Linked DNA regions of Azospira inquinata. The protein of the gene in region 2 interacts with the protein of the main gene of each other region in a pairwise test. Links are inferred from orthologs where the notes say so. Each region holds a gene or a part of one and is shown on either strand. Other genes may lie near its edges.

What was found. The genes of interacting proteins can lie anywhere in the genome.
Region 1: the proteins of mrdA (region 2) and Azoinq_RS05580 interact in binary tests that used the Escherichia coli proteins (3 or more experiments, as listed by UniProt). The link is inferred for Azospira inquinata from one-to-one orthologs.

What each region holds. Positions count from the first base shown.
Region 1 is NZ_CP064782.1:1,233,989-1,237,497, reverse strand. What follows is about bases 520-3,509. They hold Azoinq_RS05580 (penicillin-binding protein 1A), read right to left. Parts: upstream 3,133-3,509; coding sequence 907-3,132; downstream 520-906. Other genes in these bases: Azoinq_RS05575 (pilus assembly protein PilM), read left to right, coding at 3,398-3,509; Azoinq_RS05585 (DsrE/DsrF/TusD sulfur relay family protein), read right to left, coding at 520-874. In the rest of the region: LPS translocon maturation chaperone LptM, read right to left, coding at 1-108; iron donor protein CyaY, read left to right, coding at 146-463; more of Azoinq_RS05585, read right to left, coding at 518-519. UniProt on the Escherichia coli protein: Cell wall formation. Synthesis of cross-linked peptidoglycan from the lipid intermediates.
Region 2 is NZ_CP064782.1:1,405,023-1,409,151, forward strand. Bases 1,171-4,063 are described here. They hold mrdA (penicillin-binding protein 2), read right to left. Parts: upstream 3,635-4,063; coding sequence 1,706-3,634; downstream 1,171-1,705. Other genes in these bases: rodA (rod shape-determining protein RodA), read right to left, coding at 1,171-1,722; mreD (rod shape-determining protein MreD), read right to left, coding at 3,653-4,063. Outside these bases: Azoinq_RS06395 (septal ring lytic transglycosylase RlpA family protein), read right to left, coding at 1-622; more of rodA, read right to left, coding at 619-1,170; more of mreD, read right to left, coding at 4,064-4,129. UniProt on the Escherichia coli protein: Catalyzes cross-linking of the peptidoglycan cell wall. Responsible for the determination of the rod shape of the cell. Is probably required for lateral peptidoglycan synthesis and maintenance of the correct diameter during lateral and centripetal growth.

The sequences.
Region 1 (3,509 bases), 170 kb from region 2 along the record:
CGGCAGTACCAGGGGACCCCGGGTACCGCAACCGGCCAGGGCGACGACGGCGGAAATTCCCAGCAGGGAGAGCAGACGGCGCATGGTGGGTTCGCGGAGGCGATTCACGGTTGCAAAACGCGCATGGTAGCACAAGGATTTCAGCATGAATGAGAGCGAGTTTAACGCCCTGGCGGAGGCGACTCTGGAGCGAATCCAGGACGGCCTGGAAAATTCCGGGGCGGAGTTGGATTATGAATTGGGGGCCGGCGGCGTTCTAGAGGTGGAATTCGAGGACGGCTCCAAGATGATTATTAACCGCCATGCCATTGCCCAGGAGATTTGGGTGGCGGCCCGCTCCGGGGGCTTCCACTTCCGGCGGGACGGGGAGCGCTGGCTGGATACCCGGGATGGGGAGGAGTTGTTCGCCAAACTCTCCCGCCTGGTTTCCGAGCAGGCCGGGAGTCCGGTGGCGCTGCAATAAAAAAGGGAGGCTTGATCCTCCCTTTTTTTGTGACGTTCTTGGCGCTAGGGCGCTTCAGAAGGTAATGACCTTGTCCGCCTCCAGAGTCCATTGGGCCAGTTCGGGCAGGGTGCCGATTTCCACCCCGGCGATCAGGGGTAGTTCGTGGATTCCCCTGGCTTGGGCGCAGGTACGACAGAGTTTGATGGGGACCCGGGCTGCCGTCAGGCCTTCCACCATTTCCCGCAGCCCGCCTCCGGCGGAAGCAGGCACCTGGGTTGCCAGGCCGGTGACCACGGCGTCGGACATGAGGAACAGCTTGACCGCCGGGGCAGGCTCCTGACCGGTGAGGGCCGTGGCCAGACGCAGGGCGGAGAGCATCCGTTCGCTGCCGTAGGGAGCGCCGTGGGCGATGATAAGTACTTTCTGCATGAGCCTTCCTTTCTGATGGGGCGGCGCCCGGCCTAGTCCGTAGGCTTGGCGCTGTCGTCCGTGGCATCGGTGGGGGAGTCGCCAGGGGCGCCTCCGCCGTTGCCGTCCTTGTCATCCGAGTTGCTACTGCTGCCGCTGCTCATACCTTCCGGCACGGGCATATAGGCTTCGGGGACGTTTTTCAGGGCCTGCTGCATATAGCCGATCCAGATGGGCAGGGCGGCGGTGCCGCCGGTTTCCCCGCCTCCCAGCTTACGGGGCTGATCGAAGCCGATCCAGGCGCAACCCACCACGGTTTTCTGGTAGCCGCAGAACCAGGCATCCACGTATTCGTTGGTGGTCCCAGTTTTGCCCGCCAGATCGTGGCGTTTCAATGTGGCAGAAGCCCTGGCCCCCGTCCCATAGGTGGCTACGTCCCGCAGCATGGAATCCATCAGATAGGCGTTGCGGGCGTCGATGGCCCGATGCTCCTCATCCCCGGCCTGGATGGGCTGGGCCTGGGCGAGCACCTTGCCCGATTCATCCACAATGTTCTTCACCACATAGGGCTGCAGCTTGTAGCCGCCACTGGCGAACACCGTGTAGGCGGTAACCATCTGCCAGGGGGTGACGGAGCCGGCCCCCAGGGCCATGGTCAGGTAGGGGGGGTGGCGGGCGGCGTCAAAGCCGAAGTGGGTGATGTAGTCCTGGGCGTACTGGGTGCCGATGGCCTGGAGCAGCCGAATGGAGACCATGTTCTTGGACTTGGCCAGGGCCCGGCGCAGGCTCATGGGGCCTTCGTACTTGTTGTCGTAGTTATGGGGCGACCAGGGGGTGCTGCCGGTGGACGCCGAGGGAATGGTGATGGGGGCGTCATCCACTACGGAATCAGGGGTGAAGCCCTTTTCCATGGCCGCCGAGTAGATGAAGGGCTTGAAGCTGGAGCCGGGCTGACGCCAGGCCTGGGTGATGTGGTTGAACTTGTTTCGGTTGTAGTCAAACCCGCCCACCAGGGCCCGGATAGCGCCGTCCTTGGGATCCACGGAAACGAAGGCGGATTCCACTTCCGGCAATTGGGAAATCTGGAAATTGCCCTTGTCGTCCTGGATCAGCCGGATGATGGCGCCCCGGCGCAGCCGCTTGTTGGCGGGGGCCTTGTCGTCCAGCATCTTGGCGGCAAATTTTATGGCATCTCCGGAGAGGGTGATGATTTCCCCGTTGCGCCGGTAGACCCGCACCGCCTTGGGCCCGGCCTGGAGCACCAGGGCCGCCTGGAGATTGTCCGCGTCGTTGTAGTCCTGGAGCAGGTCTTCCAGTTCATCGTCCTGGTCCGAACTGACGTCGCTCATGTCCACATAGGCTTCCGCCCCCCGGTAGCCATGGCGCCGGTCGTAGTCCATGACCCCCTTACGCACCGAAGTGTAGGCCGCTTCCTGGTCGTCCTTGAGGATGGTGGTGTACACCTTCAGGCCCCGGGTATAGACGTCGTTGGGGAAGCGGGCGGCGGCGATCTGCCGGGCCATTTCCGCCACGTAGTCCGCATGGACGGCAAAGGTGTTGGCATCGTGCTTGACCACCAGGGGCTGCTTCAGGGCCTCCCCATATTGTTTGTCGTCGATGAAGTGAAGTTCATGCATGCGGCGCAGCACATATTCCTGGCGCAGCCGGGCCCGCTTGGGATTGATCACCGGGTTGTAGGAAGAAGGGGCTTTGGGTAGCCCGGCCAGCATGGCCGCTTCCGCCACGGTCAATTCCTGGAGGGGTTTGCCGAAATAAATCTGGGCGGCGGAGCCGAAGCCGTAGGCCCGTTGACCCAGGTAAATCTGGTTGATGTAGAGCTGAAGAATCTGATCCTTGCTCAGGTTGTGCTCAATCTTCAGGGATAGGAGCACTTCATAGAGCTTGCGGGAAAGGGTCTTTTCACTGGAGAGGAAGAAGTTCCGGGCCACCTGCATGGTGATGGTGGAAGCCCCCTGACGCTTGCCGCCACTGATCAGGTTGGCGCCCGCCGCCCGCAGCACTCCCATGGTGTCCACTCCGCCGTGCTGGTAGAAGCGTTCATCTTCTGCCGCCAGGATGGCTTCTTTCATGATGGGGGGCACATCCTGAATGCGTACCACGGCGCGGCGTTCTTCGCCGAATTCGCCGATCAGGTAGCCGTCGGCGGTATAGACCCGGAGGGGTTCCTTGGGCCGGTAATCGGTAAGCACGTCCAGGGACGGCAGGTTGGGATAGGCAAAGACGGCAATCAGACCGATAACGGCGATGCCGAAAACCATTAGGCCGAGAAGGCCCAGGAAAGGATAGAGTATCCAGCGGGTGTTATTAGACAAGACGGCAGCCCCAGGGGGAAGGATGGCGCATTATAAGCTGGCGTAGGGGCGCCGGTAGAATCGCTTTACAGGTCTTATGGTTGTTGCTAGCATCTAAAGTGAATTATACGTATATTCCCTAACTATAAATTTTTTCAGGGATTTTTGCGGGGGGCTTGTTTTGCAGCTCGACCTTTCTATTTTCAATCCCAAGTCCAAGCCGTTAATCGGTGTGGATATCAGCTCCTCCGCAGTCAAGATGGTGGAGCTGTCGGGAAATGGGAAAGATGGGTATCGCGTAGAGCGCTACACCATCGAAGTGCTGTCCAAAGACGTGGTCGCGG
Region 2 (4,129 bases):
CGATGGCTTCCACTTCCACTTCGCCGCTGCCCGTGGCCACTAGCCCCAGCTTGTGGGCGGCGGTGTAGGACAGGTCGATGACCCGGTCCGCGTGGAAAGGGCCCCGGTCCGTCACCCGCACCACTACAGAACGACCGTTGTGGGTGTTGGTGACCCGCACATAGGAGGGAATGGCTAGGGTGGGATGGGCGGCGGTCATGGCGAACATGTCGTAGGGTTCGCCGATGGAGGTCTTCTGGCCGTGGAATTTTTTCCCGTACCAGCTGGCAACCCCCACCGCCTTGTAGGGCTGGAGGGAGGTATTGGGCACGTATTCCTTGCCCAGCACTTCGTAGGGTTTGTTGGCGAAGCGGTTCAAGGGCTCCAGCCGGGGTACCGCATCGGGAATTTCGTCGATGTTGTCCGGAATGTCTTCCAGGGGGCCGTCGTCCTTGTAATAGCCCCCCCCTTTTTTTAGGACCAGGGGCCGGCGGACCTTGCTGGGGGTCGGGTTGCTGCCGTAGTAGCCCCCATAGGGGGAGTCGGCCCCATCCACCGGGGCCCGGGACGGGGCACCGCTACAGCCCACCAGATACAGGGTGGCCAGGGCCGCAGCCAGACCGGTGGGAGCAGCAGGCTTCACTTTTTCACCAGCATCCGGTGGGTCTGGATGCTCATGAGGATGCCCAGGCCCAGGAATAGGGTCACCAGGGCGGTCCCGCCATAGCTGATAAAGGGCAGGGGCACCCCCACCACGGGCAAAATGCCGCTCACCATGCCCATATTGACGAAGGCGTAGGTGAAGAAAATCAGGGTGATGGAGCCCCCAAGCAGGCGGGTAAACAGGGTGGGAGCGTTGGCGGCAATGACCATGGCTCGGCCGATGAGCAGCAGGTAAAGCATGACTAGCACCAGATTGCCAATCAGGCCCCATTCCTCGGAAAAGACAGCGAAGATGAAGTCGGTGTGCTTTTCCGGGATAAATTCCAGGTGGGTCTGGGTGCCGTTCAGCCAGCCCTTGCCGAAGATGCCCCCGGAACCGATGGCGATGGTGGACTGGATAATGTGATAGCCCGCCCCCAGGGGATCGGAACTGGGGTCTAGCAGGGTCAGGATGCGCTTGCGCTGGTAGTCGTGGAGCACGTTCCAAATCATGGGGGCGGCAGCCCCCGCGGCGGCCAGCATGGCCAGGATCACCTTCCAGGGCAAACCGGCCAGGAAAATCACGTAAAAGCCCGCCGCCGCCACCAGAATGGCGGTACCCAGGTCCGGCTGTTTGGCGATCAGGGCCACGGGCACCAGCAGCAGCACCGCCGCCACCAAGTGCTGGCGCCAGTTCCGGGAGGCTTCATAACACTGGTAGTACCAGGCCAGCATCAGGGGCATGGCGATTTTCATGATTTCCGAGGGCTGGATACGGGTCACGCCAATGTTCAGCCAGCGCTTGGCCCCATTCACCTTGACCCCGGCTACCCACACCCCCACCAGCAGAATGAGCCCCAGCACGTAGAGGGGAATGCCGAAGCGCATCAGGGTCTGGGGTGGCATGCGGGCGACGAACCACATGAGCAGGAAGGCGGAAAAAAGATTCACCATTTCCGGCAGCAGGCGGCTGTTACCCACGTAGGTGGCGGAATAAACGGTCATGGAGCCCACCACCATGAGGGCCAGGGCCACCCAGGTGAGGAAGGGGTCCAGATGGGCCGAAAACCGGCCCCACAGGCGCCTAATCAACTGATGCATGGCCGCTCTCGTCCCCGCCCGTGTCATTCCCGGTCTTGATGTCCGCCGCCGGGCCCTTGGGCACCTTGCCCAGGAGATAGTAGTCAATCACCATGCGGGCGATAGGTCCGGCGGACTGGGCGCCGAAACCGGCATTTTCCACCAACACCGCCAGGGCGATGCGGGGCTTGTCCGCCGGGGCGAAGGCGATGAACAGGCCATGGTCCCGCAAATGTTCCCGCACCCGGCCGGCAGCGTATTTTTCTCCCCTCAGGCTGTACACCTGGGCCGTACCGGTCTTGCCACCGGACTCATAGGGCGCCCCGGCAAAGGCCTGGGCCCCCGTCCCTTCCTTATTCACCCCCACCATGGCCCGCTTGATGGTGGCGATATTTTCCGGCTTCAGGGGAATGACCCGCACCGGCTTGGGTTCCACCACGGTACGGGCACCGCTGCGGGCGTCCGTGATGTATTTGACCAGATGGGGCCGGTACATCACCCCATCGTTGGCCAGGGTCGCCACGGCCTGGGCCAGCTGGATGGGGGTGTAGGCGTTGTAGCCCTGGCCGATACCGATGGAAATGGTTTCCCCGGCGTACCACTTCTGCTGTTCGGGACGCTTGAAGCGGCGCCGCTTCCAGGCAGGGGAGGGCAGCACCCCTTCCGCTTCCCCCTCAATATCTACCCCGGTACGCTGACCGAAGCCGAACTGGCCGACGAACTTGGAAATTGCGTCAATACCCATATCGTTGGCTAGCATGTAGTAATAGGTATCGCAGGACTGGACGATGGACTGGTAGAGATCCACCCGACCGTGGCCGCCCTTTTTGTCATCCCGGAACTGGTGTCCGCCGAAATTGAAAAAGCCCGGGTCCATGATGGCCTGGGAGGCCGTACGCTTGCCCAGTTCCAGGGCCCCCAGGGCCATGTAGGGCTTGAAGGTGGAGCCCGGGGGGTAGGCGCTGTAGATGGCCCGGTTGAGCATGGGCTTGTCCGGGTTGTTGTTCAGGCCATCCCAGTCATCCGGGCGGATGCCGTCCACAAACAGGTTGGGATCATAGGTGGGCTTGGAGACCAGGGCCAGAATGCCGCCGGTGGTGGGGTCGATGGCCACCATGGCGCCCCGCCGGGCACCGAAGGCGGTTTCGGCGATTTCCTGGAGCTTGGAATCCAGGGTCAGGGTCAGGTTATTGCCGGACACCGGGGGGGTACGGGAGAGCACCCGCACCGCGTGGCCCCCCGCATCCACTTCCACCTCCTGATAGCCGGTCTTGCCGTGCAGCTGGAATTCGTAATGCTGCTCCAGACCGGATTTGCCGAAGTGTTCCGTGCCCTTGTAATTGGCGTCTTCTTCCGCGTCCGCAATACGGTTCAGGTCATTGTCGTTGACCCGGCCGATGTAGCCCAGGGCGTGGGAAGCCAGTTCCCCCAGGGGATACTGGCGGAAGAGGCGGGCCTTCACCTCCACCCCGGGAAAGCGGTAGCGATTGGCGGCGAATTTGGCCACTTCTTCATCCGTCAGCCGGGTGCGGATGGGGATGGACTCAAAATTCTTGGCGTCTTCCAGAAGCTTGCGGAAGCGTTTCCGGTCCTTGGGGGTCACTTCCACCAGCTGACCCAGGGCGTCGATCACCTCATCCAGGGGACCATCCACCTTGGAGGGGGTAATTTCCAGGGTAAAAGCGGAGTAGTTGCGGGCCAGCACCACCCCGTTCCGGTCCATGATCAGGCCCCGATTGGGCAGGATGGGCACCAGGGAAATACGGTTTTCTTCGGCCCGGGTGCTGTAGTAATCGTTCTGCACCACCTGGAGCCAGACAAAGCGGCCCACCAGGAGAATGAAGGCGATCAGCACCAGGGCACCGGCCACCCCCAGGCGGTAGCGATACTGCTCCACCTCCCGATCCGGCGCGTTGAAGTCGTTAAAAGGCATGGGAAACGGTCCCGGAACTCAGATGGGACGGTTTTCGTCCCGCTCCACCGGCTGGTACTGGGGTAGCAGCAGGATATAGGTGGCGGGCACCCACAGGGCGGCCGCCAGGAAGGGGCCCATGAGATAACCCAGGCCGGGGAAGGCAGCGCCAGCCATCATGCGGGCGCCCACCTGAATGAGCTGGACCAGCATGAGCAGAGGGAAAATCTGCAAAGCCTGCTGCCCCAGGGGAAACCAGAGAATGCGCCGGGACAGGCTGGTGGCGCCGTAGGAGAGGAGCACATAGGCCAGGGCATGCTGGCCCATCAGGCTGCCGTCCGCCACATCCATCAACACCCCGAAGAGAAAGGACCAGCCCATGCCCACCCGGCGGAATTCCCGCAAGCTCCAGAAGCACAGGGTCAGGGCCACCCAGTCGGGCATGGCGGGCCACCGGGCCGTGGGCAGCAAATTCAGCAGCAGGGCCACGAACAGGGAAAAGAAAATGAACCAGGG